3 regions of the Streptomyces sp. Tu6071 genome follow, and region 2 is predicted to be linked to each of the others. Evidence: riboswitches for the same ligand, from Rfam matches in the RefSeq annotation. Region 2 holds a riboswitch; each other region holds the start of a gene.
The links. Region 2 has a riboswitch for thiamine pyrophosphate ahead of thiC (phosphomethylpyrimidine synthase ThiC). Riboswitches for the same ligand answer to the same signal wherever they lie in the genome.
Positions count from the first base shown of each region.

Region 1 (7,681 bases), 3.2 Mb from region 2:
GAGCGCGTCCACGAAACGGACCGCGAAGGTCCCCGGACCCGGGCGGCCCTCCGCCGCCAGCTCGGCGGCGACCGTGTACGTCGTCACCGCCGCCACGGCCGCGTCGAACACGTCCTCGGTGACCGCCGCGAAGGCCGCCATCACCGCGCCGAGCGCGCAGCCGCCGCCCGTCACCTTCGTGAGCAGCGCGTCCCCGTTCGCGATCCGCACCGTCCGCGCCCCGTCCGTCACGAGGTCCACGGGCCCCGAGACCGCGACGACCGCGCCACTCGTCCGGGCCAGCCCGCGCGCCGCCTCCGCCGCCTGCTCGACCTTCTCGGCCGCGTCCACGCCGCGCCCGCCCGCACCGGCCCCGGCGAGCGCCAGGATCTCCGAGGCGTTGCCCCGTACGACCGCGGGTCCGAGCGCGAGCAGGGCGTGCGCGAGTGGCGTACGCACCGGGAGCGCGCCGATCGCGACCGGGTCGAGCACCCACGGCGTGCCCGCCTCGCGCGCGGCCGTCGCCGCCTCCGTCATCGCGGCGCGCTGCTCGGCGTGGGGCGTGCCGAGGTTGACGAGGACGCCGCCCGCGACCCGCGCGAAGGCGTCCGCCTCCCCGGGGACGTCGACCATCGCGGGCGAGGCCCCGAGCGCGAGCAGCGCGTTCGCGGTGAAGTTCGTGACGACCGTGTTGGTCAGGCACTGCACGAGCGGCTCGGCGCCGCGCACCCGCGCGAGCGCGGCACGGGTGGCTTCCAGGGGCTCAGTGGTCATGGCAGGACTCCCAGGGGTGGTACGGGGATCACGCGGCCTCGCGGCCGGCGCGCAGCCGCAGCGGGGCGTAGACGAGCAGCGCCACCACGAAGGCGACGTAGTACGCGAGGTCCGCGCCGTGCAGCGCGTCGGCGACCGGGCCCGCGTACAGCGAGGTGTTCATGAAGGGCACGGCGGCGGCGAAACCGACGAGGAACGCGAGGGGCGCGGGCCACCACGGCACGGGCCGCGCGCTCTCGACGCCGAGGTCGAGCCCCGTACCCGTACGGGCCCTCGCCCCGGCCCGCGCGCGCCAGTCCACGACGACGACGGCGACGAACCCCGGAATCCAGTAGCCCACGAAGAGCAGCACGTTCTGGAAGCGCGCGGTCGTGTCGGCGGCGTGCATCCACAGCACGAGCGGGAAGCCGAGCGCCGCCGCGCCCGCCGCGGCGAGTGGGCGCGGGACGCGCACGCCGACCGTCTGGAGCGCGAGCGAGCCGCTGTAGTCGTTCATCGCGTTGCTGCACAGCGCGGCGAGCGCGACGGCGAGCAGCCCGAAGGCGCCGAGCCAGCCCCCGCCGAGCAGCTTCTCGACGCCGCCCGCCGTCTGGTCGGTGAAGACCGAGGCGCCCCACAGACCGAGCGTCTGCACGACGACGAAGGACAGGCTCACACCGAGCAGCGTGTACCAGAACATCCGCGTCCGCGAGGTCTTCGTCGGCAGATAGCGGCTGAAGTCGCTCGCGTACGGGGCCCAGGACAGCGACAGGCTCAGCGCGACCGTGCTGGTCAGCATGATCGCGCCGAAGCGGTCCATGCCGTGCGCGCTGCCCGAGGCCGCCGGGCTCACGCCGTCGAGCATCTTCACGGCGAGGATCACGAAGGCCACCGCGAGGACGAACGACATGAGCTTCTGGAGCCGGTGGATCGCCTCGTAACCGAGCGCCCCCACGAGGCCCTGCCCGGCCATCATCACGAGCACCCCGAGCCAGAACGGCCAGTCGAACAGCCGCGCGAGCGCGTCCCCGCCGAAGAGGCCGATGAGCGCGTCCCACGCGACCGACGAGAGCCACTGGAGGACCCCCGGCAGCACGACGGCGGGCCCGAAGGCGAGCCGCGAGAGCGGGAGCTGACCGGCCCCGGTCCCGCTGCCCCACGTACCGAGGTACGCGACGGGCACCGCCCCGAGGAGCGTGCCCGCGACGACCGCCGCGAGCGCGGTCGCGAAGTCGAGACCGAGGACGATGCCGAGGGTCCCCGTGAAGACCCCCGTCATGGTGAGGTTCGGCGCGAACCACACCGTGAAGAGCCTGCCCGGACCGCCGTAGCGCCGGTCGTCGGGCACGGGCGCGATGCCGCGCGCCTCGACGCGCAGATCGCCGGGGGCCTCGGGCATCCGGCCGCCGAAGACACGGGAGGCCGGGTCCGAGCGCTGAAGGGCCGTGCCCTCCGGGGCGTGACCGGGGGCATGCGGCAATGACATGGAAGACATCCCTCCGCCAGTACGAGCTGGTTCAGGTTCGACGGGTGTGATCTCAGCCCCTGGCGGGGCACCCCGTGTCCGGTGATGCCGCCAGCGTAACGCCTGGTCGCGCGGCGCCGCGAAGGACCTTCGCGCCCCCGGATCGCGGAAGCACGGCCTCCGTGCGCCGGGGCGCCCCGTATGCGCTCTCCTGCGACCTTTCCGCCGGCGGCAAAGTGGATAGGCCCGGCCCCGGGGCCCGCCGTTCGGGCCTCCCGCGTCCCACTCCACTTCACGAGGAGCTGCCGCATGCCCGCCAGCGCAACGCAGAGCGGGGGCGCGGGCTTACCCGCGGCCCACAGCGCACCCCCCACCCTCGGCGCCGAGGAGGAGTTCCTGCTGGTCGACGCCGAGACCCTGGTCCCGGTCGACGCCGCCGAACGGGTGCTCGACGTGCACCACAGGCTCCACCCCAAGGGAGCGGTGACGGTCCCGCAGCGCGAACTGCTCAGCAGCATGATCGAGACCACGAGCCCGGTGTGCGCGGGCCTGCCCGAGCTGCGGGCCGAGGTCTCCGCCGCGCGCGAGCGCCTCGTCGAGGCGGCGGGAAAGGCCGGCTGCCGTGTCCTCGCCCACGGCACGGCGGCACGCCAGGCCCCGCCCCGCACCCCGACGGAGGCTCCGCACTACCGCGACGTCGCCGGGCTCTACCGCCTCCTCGCCCAGGGCACCGAGACCTGCGGCTGCCACATCCACGTCGGCGTCCCCGACCGCGAGGCCGCGGTGCACGCCCTCGACCACGTCCGCCCCTGGCTGCCCGTGCTCCTCGCCCTCTCGGCGAACTCCCCCTACGAACACGGCGTCGACACCGGCTTCGCGAGCTGGCGCACCATGGTCCTCTCGCGCTGGCCCACCACGCAGATCCCGCCGTACTTCACGGACGCGGCCGACTACGACGCGACGCACCGCAGGCTCTTCGCGACCGGTGTCCTCCCTGAACGCGCCCGCAACGCCTACTGGCTCGCCCGCCCGTCCGCGCACGTCCCGACGCTGGAGGTGCGCGTCGCCGATGTCATGCCGACCGTGCGCGAGGTCGCCGCGCAGGCAGGGCTCACGCGCGCGCTCGTCGTCACGGCGCTGCGCGAGCGCGCGGCGGGCCGCGTCCCGGCGCCGGTCCCGGCGCACGACGTCGCCGCCGCGCTGTGGACCGCGGCGCGGTACGGGCTCGGCGGCTCGCTCGTCCACCCGGAGAGCGGCACGGCCGTACCGGCGGGCGAAGCGGTCGCGGCCCTGCTCGCCCACGTCGGCGAGGCGCTCGCGGACCTCGGGGACGAGGAGGAGGTCAATGCGGTGGTCCGGGACCTCCTCCACCGGGGCGAACCGGCCCGGCGGCAGCGGGCGGCGGCGCGGGGGCAGGCGCCGGGGGACGTGGGGGAGTGGGGAGTGGTGGGCTGACGGACGCCCGGCACAGAGGGGAAACCCCCTTTCGGTAAAGGCAGTTGATACGGGACGACGCCCCGGCCACCTGAGGTGGCCGGGGCGTCGCGTCCGGCGGGGGGTCCAGTTCCGCCGAGATCTTGCGAGGGGGTTTACGGGAAGGTCAGCGACCAGCCGTTGATGGTGCCCTTGTCGCCCGAGTAGACGTCCTGCACCTTGAGCTTCCACGTGCCGTTGGCGGCGACCGAGGAGGCGTTGACGGTGTAGGTGGCCTTGACGTTGTCCGCCGAGTCCGAGGAGCTGGAGTTCTTGAGCCGGTAGCTCGTGCCGTTCGGGGCGACGAGGTCCACCACGAGGTCACCGCGGTAGGTGTGCGTGATGTCCACCGCGACCGACAGGTTCGACGGCGCGTTGCCGCTGCGACCCGTCACCGCGAGCGAGGAGGTGACGGCCGAACCGGCGTCCGGTATCGCGACCTTGGTGGTGGAGGTGAACACCGTCCCGCCGCCGTTGCCCGGGTCCGTGCCGCCGCCGGAGCGGGCGCCGACGTTGATCGCCGCCCAGGCGTCCTGCACCGCCTTGTACTCGGCCGAGGTCGCCCCGTAGAGCGAGGAGGCCGCCGCGAGCGTGCCGGTCCTGGCGCCCGCGTAGTTGGTGGTGGAGGTGAACTGCGTGGTGAGCGCCTTGTACCAGATCTGGAGCGCCTTGTCCCGGCCGATGCCGGTGACCGGAAGCCCGTCGTACGTCGGCGAGTTATAGCTCACGCCGTTGACGGTCTTGGCGCCGCTGCCCTCCGAGAGGAGGTAGAAGAAGTGGTTCGCGGGGCCCGAGGAGTAGTGCACGTCCTTGTTGCCGAGCGTGGACGACCAGTTGTCGGCCGAGGCGCCGTCCTTGCTGGGCTTGTCCATGTAGCGCAGCGGGGTGCCGTCGCCGTTGATGTCGATCTTCTCGCCGATGAGGTAGTCACCGGGGTCGGTCGCGGTGTTGGAGTAGAACTCCACCCCCGTCCCGAAGATGTCGCTCGTCGCCTCGTTGAGACCGCCGGACTCGCCGCTGTAGTTGAGGCCCGCGGTCTCCGAGGTGACGCCGTGGCTCATCTCGTGGCCCGCGACGTCGAGCGCGGTGAGCGGCGCGGCGTTGCCCGCCCCGTCCCCGTACGTCATGCAGAAGCAGCTGTCGTCCCAGAACGCGTTGACGTACTGGTTGCCGTAGTGCACCCGCGAGTAGGCGGCCACGCCGTCACCGCGGATACCGCTGCGCCCGAAGGTGTTCTTGTAGAAGTCCCACGTCTCCTGCGCGCCGTAGGCCGCGTCGGCCGCCGCCGTCTCGGGAGTGGTGCCCTTCCCGTCGCCCCACACGTCGTCGGGACCGGAGACGAGCGTCCCGGTGCCCGAGGTCTTGTTGGCGAGGGTGTACGTCTTGTGGCCGCCGCGCGTCGCGTCCGTCAGGTTGTACGTCGAACCCGACTTCGTGGTGCTGATCGTCACTGTGCCGCTGTACTGCGTGTTGGCCGTGCCGTTCTCGATGCCCTGGTACTCGTACAGCTTCGCGCCCGTCGCGGCGTCCGTCACGACGTGCAGTTCGTTGGGCGTGCCGTCCTCCTGGAGCCCGCCGATCACGGTCTCGTACGCGAGTACGGGCTTGCCCTCGGCGAGCCACACGACCTTGCGCGGCGCCTGGTCGGTCGCCGGCTTCGCGGCGCCCTGCGCCTTCGCCGCGCCGAGCGCCTGCTTCTGCGCCGTCGCCGCGGGGACCTTCGCGGTGGTCTTCACGCCGCTGAGCTTCGCCTGCGAGGCCCGTACGACCTTGCCGGTCTCACCGGCCGGGTTCGTGGTGACGACCAGGTCGCCGCCGAGGACGGGCAGTCCGTCGTACGTGCGCTCGTAGCGCGTGTGCAGCGTGCCGTCCTGGTCCTTGATCACATCGCGGGCGACCAGCTTCTCCTGGGCGCCGAGGCTCAGTTCGCCCGCCGTCGCGGCGCTCTTCTTCTGTGCCTTGGCGATGAGTTCGGCGCGCTGTGCGGGGGACAGCTTCGCCGGCAGGGCTCCCGGCCTGGCCGCCGAGGCGGCTTTCCCGGTGGGGGAGGGCGCGGCGGTGGCCACGCCCGTCTGCATCGCGGCGGTCAGCAGCGCGGAGACCGCGAGCAGTGCGCCGCCGGTGGCGGCGGCGCGGCGGGAGGAGGTTCGTCTCAAGGAAGGGCTCCTTCAACGGGCCGCGCACAGGCGGCCGGTGGGGTGACGAAGGGCCCGCGGTGGGCGGTGGGGAAGGAGCGTGCCGACCGCTGGCCGAGGGAGACTGTGGCAGCCCCGGCCGCTGAATGTCAGGTGCGCATCACGAGGTTGGCGGATTCCGTTCGGCTCCCGGACGCGCGGGGTCGCTATGCGGACCCGTTCCCGGGGAAAGAATTGGAAAAGAAGCCGCTTGCCGTCCGGCCGGGAAAGCCCCGCTTCGTCCCCCGTCGACATGTGCCCGCAATGTCGCCGCCCGCTGAATCGTCCGGACCGCCCGTTTCCCTCCTCTTCCTCCCGGGACCCGCACCTTTGACGCGCATAGATCACCAGGTTTGAGCCCTGGATGGCCGGAAACTGCGGCGGCAGGCGTCCCCGCGCGGCCGAGGGCGGCGCGCGCCGCCCTCGCGTCTCCCCGGACCGGCGTACGCCCGCGTGGTCGGGCCCGCTTAACTCACTTACTGAGACGGGGCGTTGGGGCGAAGGCGGGGCGCCGTACACGGGGGCGGTGCGGCACGTGCGAGGGGGGTGCGGCGTGTGCGAAGGCGGCGCGGCGTGTGCGAAGGCGGCGCGGCGTGTGCGAAGGCGGCGCGGCGTGTGCGAAGGCGGCGCGGCACGGACCGGGCTCACGCCCTTGTCCGTGCCGCGCCGCCGTTCCTCCCGCGCGGGTCCCGCTCAGTCGTCGTAGTGCGTGGGCGGGTACGGGTCGCGCTCCTTGCGGGCCTCCAGCTGGTCCGGGCGCGCCTCGCCCCTGCGGACCTCGCGGTCGAGCTCCGTCTTCTCGTCGCGGTACTCGGGGCTCTCCGTCACCCGCCCGGGCGGATTCGTGTCCGTCGCCGGAGGTACGTCGGCGGGGTCGTACGCGTCGAGCCCGGCCCGCACCCGCTCCTCCTCCGCACGCGCGGCGAGCCGGTCGTCGTCGGGCCTGCGGGGCATCCCGCGACGGGGGCTGTTCTCCTCGGACTGGGAGCGGTGGTGCTTCGACATGCGGCCTCCTGGGTGGTGCGGGGCCCCGGCCTACGGGGCGCGCGACTGCGGTACCCGCACTCTCCAGCGTCCCATCGCGGCCATATCTGTCAAACGGTACGAAGGTGTCGAAGTGGTCCCGTGCGCCCCGGGCCGCCGGGATGTGTCTCGCCGGGATGCGTCCCCGGCCCACCCGGAGCAGCCTGGAGGCGGAGAGAGGCGGAGAGGAGAACGCGCATGCGCAGCTACCAAGGTCCCGCCCTGCTGCTCGGCGAGGGCACGGGGGTGAGCGCGGCCGGCATCGACGTGGTCGTGTCCCTCACGGTCCTGGAGCCCTCGGACGGCCCCGAGGGCCGCGGCGAACCCTGGACCGCGACCCTGGAGGCGGCGGCGGGCTCCCGCGCCCTCGCGGACCTGAGCGGCCTGGCCCTCCTCCTGCGCCTCCCGACCGGCGCCGAGGGGGAGATCCTGCTGGAGTGGGTCAGCGAGGACACGCGGGAATCGGGCCGGGCGACGGGGAACGGCGCGCCGCCGCTGTGAGGAGCGGGCCGCGGCTCGTCCAAACCGTCGTTCCCCTCCCGTGCCGACCTGGCACTCGCCGTTGGGCTCTGTGGTGAGGTGCACCCGCTTCCGCGAGCCGGGGCTCAACAAGCTGATCCCGCCGCACCCCAGTCGCCCCGCGTCCGCGCGCTGTTGCTCCGGCTGACCGCCGGGCCCTCGCCGTGCCCGGCGCGCGGAGGCGCCGTTCGCGCTGGTCGACCGCCCGCACGCCGGAGCATTTTGCAGACTCTGCATTTTTGCCTACTATGCAGGGCGTGACGAACGACCACGCGCCCGGCGGCGGGCTCCGGCA
Region 1 is NZ_CM001165.1:684,607-692,287, reverse strand. Features, by position in the region: gene thiM (hydroxyethylthiazole kinase) at 1-753, opposite strand, end outside; gene STTU_RS02875 (purine-cytosine permease family protein) at 782-2,218, opposite strand; TPP riboswitch at 2,210-2,303, opposite strand; gene STTU_RS02870 (carboxylate-amine ligase) at 2,507-3,652, shown strand; gene STTU_RS02865 (M4 family metallopeptidase) at 3,787-5,826, opposite strand; gene STTU_RS02860 (hypothetical protein) at 6,538-6,849, opposite strand; gene STTU_RS02855 (hypothetical protein) at 7,066-7,368, shown strand; gene STTU_RS02850 (TetR/AcrR family transcriptional regulator) at 7,635-7,681, shown strand, end outside.
Region 1: linked by a shared signal. The riboswitch ahead of STTU_RS02875 (purine-cytosine permease family protein) and the one ahead of thiC (phosphomethylpyrimidine synthase ThiC) in region 2 are both predicted to bind thiamine pyrophosphate.

Region 2 (7,681 bases):
GACTTCGAGAGCCACCTCGACGACGCCTTGCACCGCATCCTCGCCGAGGAGCCGAGCGCGGGCTGAGCCCGCCCGGAACCCCCAGGCCGGAATCCGCCCGGAACCCTCGCCGGGAACCGGAGCGACGCCCACCCCCGTGCCGCGTCGGGTCCGTCGGCCCCTCGCTCGCGGCGGTCCGCCCGCCCGTCGTGCCCGCAACGGCCCGCCCGCCCCTCGCGCCCGTCGCGGCTCCGTGCCCGTCGCGGCTCCGTGCCCGTCAGGTCCGTCGTGCCCGTCGTGGCCCCGCGCCCGCCCGCGTGCCCGCCCCTCAGCGTTTCCTGCGGCGTCCGCCGCCCCCGAGCAGCCGCCCGGCGGATACGGGGCCGGGCACCTCAGGTCGCGGCGGAACGCCCCCGACGCCGGACGACGGCGGGTGCGGAACACGGTCCGCCGAGACCACGAGGGTCGCGAGCGCCGTCGTGACCGGCACCGAGGCGACCAGGCCGATCGAGCCGACGAGCGTCCGCACGATCTCCTCGCCGACGAGTTCGCTCGTCGCGACCGCGCCCACGTCGCTGCGCGCGAGCGAGAAGAGCAGCAGGAGCGGTAGCGCGGCCCCCGCGTAGGCGAGAACCAGAGTGTTGACCACCGAGGCGATGTGGTCGCGGCCGATCCGGAGCCCCGCCCGGTACAGCGCGCGCCGCGTCATCCCGGGGTCGGCCTGGTGCAGCTCCCAGACGGCCGAAGTCTGCGTGACCGTCACGTCGTCGAGCACACCGAGTGAGCCGATGAGGACCCCTGCCAGGAGCAGCCCGCTCATGTCGATGTGCGGGTAGAGCCCGTGGATGAGCCCCGTGTTGTCGTCGGTGTTGCCGGTGAGCGCCGCCCAGCCGATGAAGAGCGAGCCCAGTACCCCGATGAGCAGCAGCGAGGTGAGGGTGCCGAGCACCGCGACGGAGGTACGTGCGCTGAGGCCGTGGCACAGGTAAAGGGCGATCAGCATGATGGCGCTCGCCCCGACCACCGCCACGACGAGCGGGTTCGACCCCTCCAGGATCGCGGGCAGGATGAAGAAGGTCAGCACCAGGAAACTCACCGCGAGCGCCACGAGCGCCATGAGGCCCCGCAGCCTTCCCACCGCCACGACGACGAGCGCGAAGACCGCGGCCAGCAGCACCATCGGCGGGGTACGGCCCACGTCCGTGACGGAGTACTGGAGGGCGCGCGGCGCGTCGGGCGCGTAGGCGAGGACGACCAGCTGGCCCGCGTGGAGCCGGCGCGAGGCGTCGGGGCGGATCAGCTCGGGGTAGCGGTGCCCCTTGTCCTTCCCCTCGGTGATCTCGACCGTCGCCTGCTCGCAGACACCCGCCGCGTGCTCCCCCGAGCCCGCGCCGGATTCCGCGCCCGGCCCCGACGCCCCCGTACCGCCGGACGCCGAGGAGCCCGTACCGCCTGCCGAGGGGTCCTGCGGGCCGTTCCCGCCGCCTCCCGCCCCCGCGCCGCCGCCCCCGGCCGCGTCGTTGCAGCCGACGTGCTCGATGCCCGTGACCTTGCCGCTGACGGTCTGCCGGTCGAAGCCGACGCCCGACCGCTCGTGTGCCCCCGGAGCACCGGGCCACAGCAGGACGAGCCCGGCGACGACGGCGGCGGCGAAGGGGACCAGGACAGCCGCGATGACCGTGCGCAGCCGCCGTGAACCGGGCGTCGCCGGGCCGTGGTGGTGGTTGTGCTCGTGGCCCGGGGCTCGGCCGCGGTCCTCCGGGGGCGAGGGGGGCGGTGCGGGCGCCTGAGGCGTGGGAGGTGGCGTCGTCACCGGCCGATCATCGCAAGAACGGAGGGGGCCCTCTGGCCAGCACGCCCGGACGGACGCTAGCGTGGGACGCGATTTGTCCCCGCGGGAGCTCGGAGCACCGGGCTGAGAGGGCGCTGATCTCCTCGTACGGCCGCACGCGCGGCCGGAGGACGAACGCTGCGCCGACCGCTGAACCTGTTACCGGGTAATGCCGGCGTAGGGAGTAGGTCTCATGACCACATCGGACGCGCACACCCCTGCCTCCGCGCAGCAGCACGACACCACCGCACCCACCCGCGCTCTCGGCGCGCACAAGGCGTACGTCGAGGGCGAACGGGCCGGGCTGCGGGTGCCCGTGCGGAGGGTGCACCTGAGCGATGGTCGCGCGCTGACGCTGTACGACACCTCGGGCCCGTACACCGACCCGTCCGTCACCACGGACGTACGGCGCGGGCTCGACACCCCCCGCGCACCGTGGATCGCGGCGCGCGGCGACACCGAGACGTATCCGGGCCGGGTGGTACGGCCGGAGGACGACGGTCTCCAGCACACCGTCCCGCGTGGCGGCGCGGGCGGCCTCGACGCGGTCTTCCCCGGGCGTCCGCGCCGCCCGCGTCGCGCCCGCTCGGCGGCGCCGGTGACGCAGCTCGCGTACGCGCGACGCGGCGAGATCACGGCGGAGATGGAGTACGCGGCGCTCCGCGAGGGCGTCGCCCCCGAGGTCGTACGCGAGGAACTGGCCGCCGGGCGGGCCGTACTGCCCGCGAACATCAACCACCCCGAGAGCGAGCCGATGGTCATCGGCAAGCGGTTCCTCGTGAAGATCAACGCGAACATCGGCAACTCGGCGGTCACCTCCTCGATCGAGGAGGAGGTCGAGAAGATGACGTGGGCGACGCGCTGGGGCGCCGACACCGTCATGGACCTCTCGACCGGGCGGAACATCCACACCACCCGCGAGTGGATTCTGCGCAACTCCCCCGTCCCCATCGGCACCGTGCCGCTCTACCAGGCGCTGGAGAAGACCGGCGGGAAGGCGGAGGAGCTGAGCTGGGAGCTGTACCGCGACACCATCGTGGAGCAGGCCGAGCAGGGGGTCGACTACATGACCGTGCACGCGGGGGTGCGGCTCGCGTACGTGCCGCTCACCGCGCGCAGGACCACCGGCATCGTCTCGCGCGGCGGCTCCATCATGGCGGCGTGGTGCCTCGCTCACCATCAGGAGTCCTTCCTGTACACGCACTTCGAGGAGCTGTGCGAGATCCTCGCCGCCTACGACGTGACGTTCTCGCTCGGCGACGGGCTGCGGCCCGGCTCCGTCGCGGACGCCAACGACGAGGCGCAGTTCGCCGAGCTGCGCACGCTCGGCGAACTCACCGCGGTCGCCCGCGAACACGGCGTGCAGACGATGGTCGAAGGTCCCGGGCACGTACCGATGCACAAGATCAAGGAGAACGTCGAGCTGCAGCAGGAGGTGTGCGACGGGGCGCCGTTCTACACGCTCGGGCCGCTCACCACGGACGTCGCGCCGGGCTACGACCACATCACCTCCGGCATCGGCGCCGCGATGATCGCGTGGTGGGGCACCGCGATGCTCTGCTACGTGACGCCGAAGGAACACCTCGGGCTCCCCGACAGGGACGACGTGAAGACCGGTGTCATCACGTACAAGATCGCCGCCCACGCCGCCGACCTCGCGAAGGGGCACCCGGGGGCTCAGGAGTGGGACGACGCGCTCTCGCAGGCGCGCTTCGACTTCCGGTGGGAGGACCAGTTCAACCTGTCGCTCGACCCGGAGACGGCGCGGGCCTTCCACGACGAGACGCTGCCCGCCGAGCCTGCGAAGACCGCGCACTTCTGCTCCATGTGCGGGCCGAAGTTCTGCTCGATGCGGATCAGTCGGGACATCAGCGAGCGATTCGGGGCGGAGAGCGAGGCGGAGTTGAGCAAGGAGGAGATCGCGGCCGGGATGATGGAGAAGTCACGGGAGTTCGCCGCGTCGGGGAACCGCGTGTACCTGCCGCTGGCGGAGTGAGCGGGAGCCGTCGGGCGGGCCGGGCCGGGCTCCTCATGGCGTGTCCCGGCCCGGTTCCGGGCCCATTTCACCGCCCGGTCGCGGGTTTCCTCCGGTGCTGAGCGGCAACCCGCAGGCCATGACTGGAGAGAACCCGCAGACCAAGCACTCCCGCGACGCCGTGGCCGCTTCGGCCTCCGCGCCCGGGACCGACAATGCCCCGGTGGCGGCAACAGCGTCGGAGAAGGCCGATGCGGCGCTCTCCGTGGCCGGGGCGAAGACGGAAGAGGCCACCGAGGCGGCACGGGCACGTGCGCGCGCCGCCGGAGCGGCGGGCAAGCGTGTCGAAGCGAAGGCCAGGACGGGCGTGGACGCCGGGCGGCGCAAGGTCTCCGAGGTCTCGGAGAAGGCCGTCGCCTCGGCGGGCACGGCCTGGGGTACGGTCCGCGAGCACAAGGTGGCCGCGGCGAGCGCGGGCGCCGGGCTGCTGACGGTGGCCACTGCCTCGTTCCTCGCGGGACGGAAGTCCGGCGTACGAGCGGTGGGACCGCTCACGCGGCTGACCGGCGGGAAGCTGTAGCGAGGGGAGTTCCCCTCGGAGCCCGATGTTTCACGTGAAACATCGGGCTCTTCCGCGTGCGGGGGCGGGTGCCGAGGGGGATGGCGTGGGGTGGGGCCGCCCGAGCGGGGGCGACGGCTTGCGATGTTTCACGTGAAACATCGCTCACTCCGGGCGGTGTTCCGGGCCGCCGAAGTCGGGGCTGCTGAAGTCGGGGCTGGAGTACCGGGGGCGGGAGGCCGCCTCACCGTCCGCCTCGGGGCTGCTGAAGCCGGGGCGGTGGTAGCCGAGTCGGGGCATACGGGAGGCACCGCCGCTGCGGCTCGGCACGGGCCCGTCCTGCGCGGGGCCCTCCTCGCCCGGTGGGCCCTCCCCGCCGTGCTCCTGGAGGCCCGCGTCGTTCTGGAAGTGCTCCTGGAAGAAGGGCAGAAATCCCTTCTCCAGAAGGGCACGTCGCCAGTCGGCGCGGGCCCGCTCCACGCCCTCGGCCTCCGGATCGGGTTCGGCGGTTCGCGCGCGGCGCGGGTCGGCGGGGAGCGCGGTGGCTCCGTTGCGCAGGGCGGCGAGCAGCAGGGCGACCCCGGCGACGAGGATGGCGGCGGCTGCGAGGAGGGCGAAGATCCAGCCCGCGGTGAGCAGGGCGTCGCCGATGACGTGCTCGCTGTCCACGAGCCGCAGCAGGTAGCCGATGAGCAGCAGGACGACGGCGGCGACCGCGGCGAGCACGGGGGTGAGCGCGGCGACCACGGCGACGGCCCCGGCTCCCGATGCCTCCGTCACCTCACCGAGCGCGGCGGCGAGCCCTCCGCCCTCCTGCGCCCGCACCGGTACCTCGGCCCTCTCGGTGTCCCCGGACGCGCGTATCCGCAGGTCCTCGCGGACTCTGACGTAATGCCGGTACTCGGGCGCGGCGGTGGCGGCGATGAGGCCCGCCGAGCCGAGCGCCAGGGCCTTCAGCCGCGTGGCGGGGAACTGCCCGTCGGGGTCCGGCGCGGCCGGCCGCGGGACGGCCTGGCGCAGGGCCTCGTCGAGGACTCGCTCGAACTCGGGGTGGTCCTCGGGCAGCAAGTGCGGAGCGCTGTTCATGTGCATCCCCCGATGCTCCGTAGGGCCAAGGCGCCCGCTGGGTGCGGGCAGAGGGCGGAAGCGGAGGAGAGCCTGCTACGGATAAGGCGATGGTAGGCCGGGGACGGCGCAGGGTAACAGGGTGTTTCCGGAAATTGACCGGTCGTACAGGGGGACGCGGCGGCACGTGCGCCCCCCGCACGCCGGGTGGCGCGCCCGTCCGGGCAGGCCGGGAGGGGCGTACGGGCGGCGGGCGTGCTCGTGCGCGGGGCGGTGCGGGATCGCCGTGCGCCGGAGCGGGCACGGAGTGCGGGTGGGTGGGGGTGGTACGGGGCCGTGGCGGGGCGGCGCGGATCGTACGGGGGTGGTGGCGGGGGCGGCGCGGGGTGGCGCGTGCGGGGGCCTTCGGCGCGGCGCGTGCGGGGCCGTGCGGCGCGCGGGTACCCGGGGCGGCGCGGTGATGGCCGGGGGGGGCGTACGGCGCGTGCGGGTGGTGGGTGCCGTACGGGGCGTGCGGGGTGGTGGGGCAGCGCGGGGCGTGCGGGGTGGTGGGGCAGGGCGGGGGGTGTCAGGCCGGGAAGGGCACCTGACGTACCAGCAGCGTCCCCGTCATGGTCACGCCGCCGTCCATCGCGACGGCCAGGCGGTCCGCGTAGATGTGCGGGTCCTCGATCACCGGACGCGGGGTCTCCTCGCCGTCCTCGGTGCCGACATCGCCGAGCAGGTACGGGATGGGGCTGTGGCCGTGGATGATGCGGGAGCCGCCGAAGGTGTCGAGCAGTTCACGTACCGCCTCGGGGCCCGTCCGCTCGTCACGGAAGGCGAAGCGCTTGGTGAACTTGCGGAAGAGGTCCCAGCATTCGTCAGGATCGTTGCGCGTGAGGACGTCGTGGATCGTGTCGTTGACGGCCTCGATCGTGGAGCCGTAGTCGAGGTAGGCGGTGGTGTCGGAGTGCACGAGCAGGTGCTCGTCCTCCTCCACGATCGCGTCGAGCCGGGACATCCACTGGAGATGGACGTCCTGGAGGCGGTCCATGTCCGTCTTCTGGCCACCGTTCAGGAGCCACGCCGCCTGGAAGGTGGCGGTGCCCGCTCCGGAGCTGACCGGGGTGTCGCCGAAGCGGCGGGCGCCGAGGAGGAGCAGCTCGTGGTTGCCCATGAGGGCCTTGCAGTAGCCGCCGGCCGCGGCGGCCTCGGCGGAGAGGCGCATGACGAGGTCGATGACCCCGATGCCGTCGGGGCCCCGGTCGGTGAAGTCGCCGAGGAACCAGAGGCGGGCGTTGCCCGCGGCCCAGTGGGCCTCCTCGTCGAGGAGCCCTTGTTCCTGGAGGGCGGCGACCAACTCGTCGAGGTATCCGTGCACGTCGCCGACGACGTAGAGCGGCCCGGGGCCGTTCGCGGGCGGCTGCGGCGCGGGTTCCGGCTGGGAGCCGATGACCGGCAGATCGCGCTGGGTGGGCGTGTAGTCCTCGTCCACGGGGGCCCCGGGACCGGCGGGCGGGGCGGCCTCGGACGGCGTGGCCGCCTCGGGGGCCTGGCGCTCCGCGTACGCCTGTGCCGCGTCCGCGTACCTGTCGCCCTCGCCCGGATAGGGCTCCGCCCCGTCCGCGAAGGCTTCGGGCTGGGGCATGTAGGCGGGGACGCGGAAGTCGCGCACCATCGGTGTTCGTTCCGCGGGTCCCTGACCGGCCCCCTGAGTCATTGACCCCTCCACCACGATCGCGCCGCTCCCCACCGCCCGGACTGCTCGGTCGCAGCGGCCCTCGGTGTCGTGCGCCCATCATAGGAATGCGGTGCGGGGTGTGGGACGCATCAGGGTGGTGAATCCCGCCGCACTCCACCCCGGCCCGGCGTTTTGCGCCGAAATGGCGGGGCGCGGCGCCGGTCCCGGCCCCGGAAACGCCCTGCCGGGACGCGGAACCGGTCCCCCGTAGGGAGTACCCACGAGGGGGAGGACGGCGGGGAGCGACGCAAGCCCGGAACCGCAACGGGGCCTGAAGCGCCGCTCCGGACTCGTCGTGACCCCCAGTGCCGCCGCTTGCCGGTGCGCTGCCTGTCTCGGGGGGCGGCTGTGGCTGGGGACCACGGGGCGCTCTGGGGGCGTGGAGACGGATGAAGGTCCGGGGGCAACCGGCTTTGAGGCCACGCTGCGATGCCACGACGTCGCCACGCCACGACGTCGCCACGCCGCGACGCCGCGACGCCACGTCTCGAAGGCACCTCGCGGGGCCCGTCCCGGGGCCGCGCCACCTCTGGGGCGATGTGGCCCTCG
Region 2 is NZ_CM001165.1:3,838,988-3,846,668, forward strand. Features, by position in the region: gene STTU_RS15855 (SsgA family sporulation/cell division regulator) at 1-66, shown strand, start outside; gene STTU_RS15860 (YibE/F family protein) at 308-1,792, opposite strand; TPP riboswitch at 1,864-2,011, shown strand; gene thiC (phosphomethylpyrimidine synthase ThiC) at 2,004-3,806, shown strand; gene STTU_RS15870 (hypothetical protein) at 4,009-4,365, shown strand; gene STTU_RS15875 (hypothetical protein) at 4,510-5,436, opposite strand; gene STTU_RS15880 (metallophosphoesterase family protein) at 5,978-7,126, opposite strand.

Region 3 (7,681 bases), 1.9 Mb from region 2:
GCCCGCGCGCTCGCCGGCACCCCCGCGCTCCTCTTCGCCGACGAGCCCACCGCCGCGCTCCACTCGGCCGACCGTGCCGTTCTGCTGCGCACCCTCGTCACCGCGGCGCGCACGCACGGCATCAGCATGCTCCTCACGACCCACGGCGACGAAGCGGCGGAACTCGCCGACCGCTCCGTCTCCCTGCGCGACGGACGCCTCGCCGACGCGACGTCCGTCTCCGGCGACGTTCCCGGTACGGAAGAGGGGAAGGCGACGTGCTCAGTCTCCGTCTAGTACGCGGCGGCAGGCCGCTCGTCCAGGCGCGGCGTCTCCTCGTGAGCGCGGCGTCGGCGGGCACCGGCTTCCTCCTCTTGGCCGCCCTCGGGCACGCCCTGTCGCACGACGGCGCGGCAAGCTCCGTCCGGCGCCTCGCATGGTGCCTCGTCCCGCTGGTCGCCACGGTGTACGTCGCGGTCGCCGTCTCCCGCACGGACCCCGCGCTCCGTCCCGAACGCGGGCGACCGCCCTACGGCCTCTCGTCCCGCGGCATGCGCCTCCTCACGGGCACAGCCACCGCGGCGTTCTGCGCCCTGGGCTCCGTCGCCGCGCTGCTCCTCTTCCTCCTCGGCCGCGGCAGCCTAGGCGTCCGGCCCCTGGGCGACGGCGCCGCGAAGGCGCTTGGCGCAGGCTTCGACATTCCCGTCGCGGCCGTCCTCACGCTCCTCGCCCTCGTCCCCGTCGCGACCTCGGCGGCGACAGCGGCCCTCGTTCCCGTCGCCGCCGGGCAGGGCACGGCGAACGCGACGCCCGGCGCGACGTCGGCGCCGCCGGGCCTGCCCTGGGGCGTCGCGCTGCTGGCAGCCGGGTTCGCCGTACGCGCCACACTCGGCGAGGGAACGGCCGGCCTCTCCGCCAAGGCCCTCGCGGGACGTGGCGGCGTTCCGGGCGGCGTCGTGGCCGGCTGGGCGCTGATCGCCGCGGGACTCGCCGTCGCCGGTCCGGGGATCACGTGGCTGTGCGGCAGGCTGCTGCAATCGGGCCGCCCCGGCGCCGTACGCCTCCTCGCGGGGCGCGGCCTCCAGGAGGAAGCTCGGCGCGTCGGCCGCCCCCTCGGCGTGGCAGTCGCGGTGGGTGCCGCGCTCGCCGCGGCGTACGGCGGCGACGCGACGTACAAGGCGACGGGCCCGCTCACGGCGCTCGGCGTGGGTCTCGTGGTGGGCTGCGCCGCGATCGCGCTTCTGCTGGCCGCCGTCGAGTCCCGTCAGGCCCGTACGGACATCACCGCGGCGCTGGAGCAGTCCGGGACACCCGCCGCGACACTCCGGACCGCCGTGGCCGTTCGCGCCGGTGCCGTGCTGCTCGCCCTGATCCCGTTGACGTGGGCCGTCACGGTGCTCGCGACGTTGCCGGTCGGCCACTGACGCCTACGCCGCCCGCACCGAAGAGATCAGCGCGCCACCGATGAATCCCGTCGCGCCGGGCGGTCATCACCTGCATACGGACGCACGGAGACGTCGTGGTGCCCGTCGCGGCACGCCCGCACGTTCCAGGTGCGGCGTCGCTGCCCTTACCGAACCAGGAGAACCTGATGAGCTACCAGCAGATGATCTTCATCAACCTCGTTGTCAACGATCTCTCCGTGACGAAGAAGTTCTTCACCGACCTGGGTTTCCGCCTCAACGAACAGTTCAGCGACGAGGAGACCGCGAGCGTGGTCATCAGCGACACGATCATCACGATGCTGCACACGCGGGAACGCTTCGCCCAGTACACGCCGGCGGGCAAGACGCCCGCGGACGCCACGGCGACGACCGAAGTGTTGCTGACACTCAGTGCGCGCAGCCGGGAAGAGGCCGACATGCTCGCCGACCGGGCGCTCGCCTCCGGCGGCAGCCCGGCTCGGGAGGCCGAGGACCACGGCTTCATGTACGGGCGCTCCTTCACCGACCCCGACGGTCACGTCTGGGAGGTCGTCTGGATGGACCCCACGCAGATCCAGGAGTGAGCCACGCGACGTCGCGCAACGGAGGACGGGGGACGTCGCGTCAGACGGAACTGCGCGCCGTCGCGTCAGATCTCGCGCAACGTCGCAACAGACGGTGCGGCGCACGCGACGTCGCGCCAGGCTCCGCGTACGTCGCGCGCCGCGTCGGCCACCACGCGGCGCGCGTCGTGGCGCTAGTCCAGCACCACGACGTCCTGGGCGTCGAAGACGACGCCTACACGGTCCCCGCGTTCCGGTGCCTCGTACAACGTGCACGTCGCCTCGATCTCCGGCGCGTCGTGGGGACGCAGTCGTACCGAGACGTGGGTGCCATGGAAGGTCCGTGCCACGACCTCGCACGGAAGGCCGCCGGACTCCGCGACGAGGCGCACTCCCCCGGGCCGTACGAGCACCGTGTGCTCCCCTGACGCCGCCGTGACGCTTTCGTGCAGCGGCAACCGCCCCCACGGCGTCTCCGCGACGCGTCCCGTAACCCGGGCGCGTACCAGGTTGCCGAAGCCGAGGAAACGCGCGACGAAGGGATCAGCGGGGCGCCGCCAGACGTCGAGCGGCGCCCCGGACTGCGCGATCGCCCCGTCGCGCATGATGACGACCCGGTCGGCGAGGGCGAACGCCTCTCCCTGGTCGTGCGTCACGGCGAGCACCGTGGTGCCCAGCGCGGTGAACAGCTCGCGCAGCTCCTGCACGAGGCGTTCGCGCAGCGTCCTGTCGAGTTGTCCGAACGGCTCGTCGAGCATGAGCAGGCTGGGCCTGGGCGCGAGCGCGCGCGCCAGGGCGACGCGCTGCTGCTCGCCGCCCGAGAGCGAACCGACGCCGCGATGCCCCGCGTCGGCCAGTCCGACGAGCGACAGCAACTCGGCCACCCGCGCTTCGCGCTCACCCGACGGCATACGCCGCATGCGCAGACCGAACGCGACGTTGCCCGCGACGTCGCGCTGCGGGAAGAGCTGATGGTCCTGGAACATGAGTCCCACGCCGCGCCGGTGCACCGGCACGTCGCGCTGATCCTCGCCCCCGAGCCACACGCTCCCCGCGTCGAGCGGCTGCAAGCCCGCGACGGCGCGCAGGAGCGTCGATTTCCCGCTCCCGCTGGGCCCCAGGACGCAGACGACCTCGTGCGTGCGCACCGACAGGTCCACCGCGTCGAGCGCCGCCCGCCCGTTCCCGAAACGCACCGTGGCCCCGTCGACGCGCAACGCGGCCCTGGGCTCCGCTTCCCCTTGTCGCACGCCGACGACGCGCGACGTCGCGGCCCGCGCCGTCCCCCCGTCGCGCGCCGAAGCCTCGGCGGCGTTCTCGCGACGTGCACCACTGGAGCGCGGCATCAGCGCGACCTCTCCTTCGTAAGGGGCCCCTCGGTGGGGGCGGTGACCGCGCCGTCCGGGCGCAGCGCCGGAGCCTGGCGCGGCTTCGTGACGGCGGCGGGGCTGGACCGTGCACGGCCGGACGGACCCCTGCCTCCTTGGCCCACGTCGCGTGGGCGCAGCCGCTCCAGGACCAGCAGGGAGACGACGCACACCAGCATGAGGACAGTGGAGAGCGCCATTGCCTGCCCGTAGTTCAGGTCGCCGGGACGTCCCAGGAGGCGCGCGACGGCGACGGGCAGCGTCGGGCTGTCCGGGCGGGCGAGGAAGACGGTCGCGCCGAATTCGCCCAGTGACACGGCGAAGGCGAAGCCGGCGGCCACGAGCACCGCGCGACGTACCAGCGGCAGATCGACCTCCCACCACACCCGCCACGGCGACGCCCCGAGCACCGACGCGGCGTCGCGCAGCCGTTGGTCGACGGCGCGCAGCACGGGAAGCATCGTCCGGACGACGAACGGCGCGCCCACGAGTGCCTGAGCGAGCGGGACGAGAATCCAGGACGCGCGCAGATCGAGCGGAGGCTCGTCGAGCGCGATGAGGAAGCCGAAGCCCACGGTGACCGCCGACACCCCGAGCGGCAGCATCAGCAAGGCGTCGAATCCGCGGAGCAGCCGGGATACGCCGCCCGGCCGGCCGTCCTGCCCCCGTCGCTCACGGCTGAGCGCGACGGCGGCCAAGCCGCCGACGACGAGGGCGATGAGCGTCGCCACGGCCGCGTAACGCAGAGAGTTGCCGACCGCCGCGATGGGAGCGACGAGGAAGGTGCCTCCGTCTGCGGAACCGAGGGCCCGGAAGTAGGTCAGACCGAAGCCGTCCGGGGTGTCGAAGGCGCGCAGGACGAGCACCGCGAGCGGCAGCACGAGAAGTACCGCGACGACACCCAGGACGCCGCTCAGCAGCGTCCACTGCGCCACGCCGCGTGGCCGCCGCGCCGTGCGCGACGGGTCCACGAGCCGCAACGTGCTCTCGCCCCTGCGCAGCACCCACGCGTGCAGAGCCAGCACCGCCACGACGGCGCCGAGCTGGACGAGCGTCAGCACCGCCGCCGTGGAGAGATCGAGCAGCTGCGCCGTCTGCCGGTAGATCTCCACCTCCAGCGTCGAGTAGGCCGGGCCGCCGAGGATCTGCACGATCCCGAACGACGTGAAGGTGAACAGGAACACCATCAAGCCGGCCGACGCCACGGCGGGAGCGAGCGCAGGCAGCGTGACCGCCCGCCAGGCCCGCCAGCGCGAAGCGCCCAGGGTGCGCGCGGCGTCCTCCTGCCGCGTGTCCAGCTGCGCCCACAATCCGCCGACCGTGCGCACCACGACGGAGTAGTTGAAGAAGACGTGGGCCGCGAGGATCGCCCAGACCGTGGTGTCCAGGCGCACGCCCCACAGCTCGTCCAACAGCCCGCCGCGCCCGAGTACGGCGAGGAAGGCGCTGCCGACCACGACAGTGGGCAGGACGAAGGGCACCGTGACGACGGCGCGCAGCACGCCCTTCCCGGGGAAAGCAAAGCGCGCGAAGACGTACGCCCCGGGCAGTGCGAGGAGAAGGGTCAACGCCGTGGACACCAGGGCCTGCCACGTCGTGAACCAAAGCACGTCGCGTATGTCGCGGCGCCCCAGGACATCCGCGACGGCGCCGAGCTGCCACCCCGCCGAGGTGTGCAGCCCACGCCCCACGATCGCCGCGACGGGATAGCCGAAGAACAGCGCGAAGAAGAGCGCGGCGGCCGCGACGAGGAGCAGCACGGTGACGCGACGTCGCGTCACGGGACGCGCCGGGGTGAGGCGACGTCGCGCGGGACGTCGCGACGTGTCAGCGCGACCTACGGCGCGCGCCGACGCGTCGTGCGGCGTCCCAGGCGACATCCCGCGCGACCTCACTTGACGACCAGTGAGGTCCAGGCGTTGATCCAGTCCTCACGGTGCTCGGCGATCTTCTGCGGCGCGACGGTCCGCGCTCCGTCGGCCTCCGCTCCGTACCGCGTGAACAGATCCGGCAGCGCCGTCCCCTTGACGACCGGATTGACGAACATCTGGAGCGGCATGTCCCGCTGGAAGGTGTCGCTCAGCAGGAAGTCGAGGAGCGCCTTGCCGCCCTCCGGGTTGGGCGCACCGTCGAGCAGACCCGCGAACTCCGTCTGCCGGAAGCACGTCCCGGTCGCGACACCCGTGGGCGCGTCCTCGGGCCGCGGATCCGCGTAGAGGACCTCGACGGGCGGGCTGGAGGCGTACGAGACGACGAGCGGCCGGTCGCCGCCCGCCTTGTGTCCACCGGCGGAGCCCGAGAACTCCTCGTTGTACGCCTGCTCCCAGCTGTCCACGACCTTGACGCCGTTGGCGCGAAGCTTCTTCCAGTACGTCTGCCACCCCCGCTCCCCGTACTGCGCGACGCTTCCGAGGAGGAAGCCGAGACCCGGCGAAGACGTCGCGGTGTTCTCCGTCACGAGCAGGTTCTTGTAGGCGGGGTCGGCGAGGTCGGCGAGGGTCTTCGGCGGGTCGAGCTTCTTACCCTCGAAGTACTTCTTGTCGTAGTTGACGCATATGTCACCCGTGTCGATGGGGGTGACACGGTGCCGCTTGCCGTCGAGTTGGAGGTCTGCGGGGACGGCGGAGAGTCCCTTCGCCTCGTACGGCTGGAAGACTCCCTGATCCAGGGCGCGGGACAGCAGGGTGTTGTCGACGCCGAAGAAGACGTCGCCCTGAGGACGCCCCTTGGTGAGGACGGCCTGGTTCACCGCCTGACCGGCATCGCCGCTCTTGAGGACCTTGAGGCGGTACCCGGTCTTCTGCTCGAACTTCTTCAGCACGCTCTTGGAAGCGGCGAAGGAGTCGTGGCTGACGAGTGTGACGGTCTTGCCGCTCGACGGGCCGGCATCGGCCGCCGAGTCGTCGCCGCAGGCGGCGAGGCCGGTAGCGGCCAGACCCGCCGCGACTATGGCGGCGACGGTCTTGCGTCGGGTGGACATGAATTCCTCCTGGGGTGGCCAGGAGAAGACGCGGCCCTGCCCGCGGCCGGCGAGGCCGCGGGCAGGGCACAACAGCATGAGTGGTGACCGAACTCCCTACCCGGAATGACCCGGGCGAGGTTCAGAGGGTCTGCGACCTGTACACCGGTGACCGGTGTGGTGTCGCACTCTCAGCGCTGTGGCGCTCCCCTGTCGGAATGTGTACGTCGTACGGAGTATGAAGATGTCGCGCTCCCGGACGCGCCGCGAGCGATGCTGCTCTCCCACCCTATCGCTACGCCGCGCGGGGCACCGGTGCCGTCCAGGCCGCACCGCGTGCGACGTGCCTCGCGCCGTCCACGCCACGTCGCGTGCCCCACGTCCTCGCCGCCTCGCCTGCGCGACGTCCACGCCGCATCGTGCACACGACATGCCCTGCGCCTGCCCCGCCGCATCCTGCCCACACCCACGCACGCCGCGTCGCACGCCACCACGTCGCGTCGCGGCACCACGTCACCTCGCGGCACACGCGGCACCCCGCCGCCCTGCGCCGCCGCGCCATGCTCCCTCAGCGCTCCGCCGCCGCCAACTGCCCGCACGCGCCGTCGATCTCCTGCCCCCGGGTGTCGCGCACCGTCACCGGCACACCATGAGCCGCGATCGCGTCCACGAAGGCGCGCTCGTCCTCCGGCCGCGACGCGGTCCACTTCGACCCGGGCGTCGGGTTGAGCGGGATGAGGTTGACGTGCACGCGCTTGTTCTTCAGGAGCCGGCCCAGGAGGTCGCCGCGCCACGCCTGGTCGTTGATGTCGCGGATGAGCGCGTACTCGATCGACACCCGCCGCCCCGACTTCTCCGCGTACTCCCACGCGGCGTCCAGAACTTCACGTACCTTCCACCGCGTGTTGACGGGCACCAGCGTGTCCCGGAGCTCGTCGTCCGGGGCGTGCAGCGAGACGGCGAGCCTGCACTTGAACCCTTCGTCCGCGAAACGATGGATCGCGGGCACCAAGCCCACGGTGGACACCGTGATGCCGCGCTGCGAGAGCCCGAGCCCGTCGGGCTCCGGGTCGGTGAGCCTTCGGATGGCGCCCACGACGCGGTTGTAGTTGGCAAGAGGCTCGCCCATGCCCATGAAGACGATGTTGGAGAGCCTCGCCGGTCCGCCGGGAATCTCCCCGTCGCGCAGCGCGCGCATGCCCTCGACGATCTGGTGGACGATCTCGGCCGCCGAGAGATTGCGGTCGAGGCCGGCCTGCCCCGTCGCGCAGAACGGGCAGTTCATGCCGCAGCCCGCCTGCGAGGAGATGCACATGGTGACGCGGTCGGGGTAGCGCATGAGCACCGACTCGACGAGCGTGCCGTCGAAGAGACGCCACAGCGTCTTGC
Region 3 is NZ_CM001165.1:1,976,894-1,984,574, forward strand. Features, by position in the region: gene STTU_RS07945 (ABC transporter ATP-binding protein) at 1-276, shown strand, start outside; gene STTU_RS07950 (hypothetical protein) at 258-1,403, shown strand; gene STTU_RS07955 (VOC family protein) at 1,571-1,987, shown strand; gene STTU_RS07960 (ABC transporter ATP-binding protein) at 2,161-3,312, opposite strand; gene STTU_RS07965 (ABC transporter permease) at 3,312-5,213, opposite strand; gene STTU_RS07970 (thiamine ABC transporter substrate-binding protein) at 5,225-6,313, opposite strand; TPP riboswitch at 6,389-6,514, opposite strand; gene rlmN (23S rRNA (adenine(2503)-C(2))-methyltransferase RlmN) at 6,861-7,681, opposite strand, start outside.
Region 3: linked by a shared signal. The riboswitch ahead of STTU_RS07970 (thiamine ABC transporter substrate-binding protein) and the one ahead of thiC (phosphomethylpyrimidine synthase ThiC) in region 2 are both predicted to bind thiamine pyrophosphate.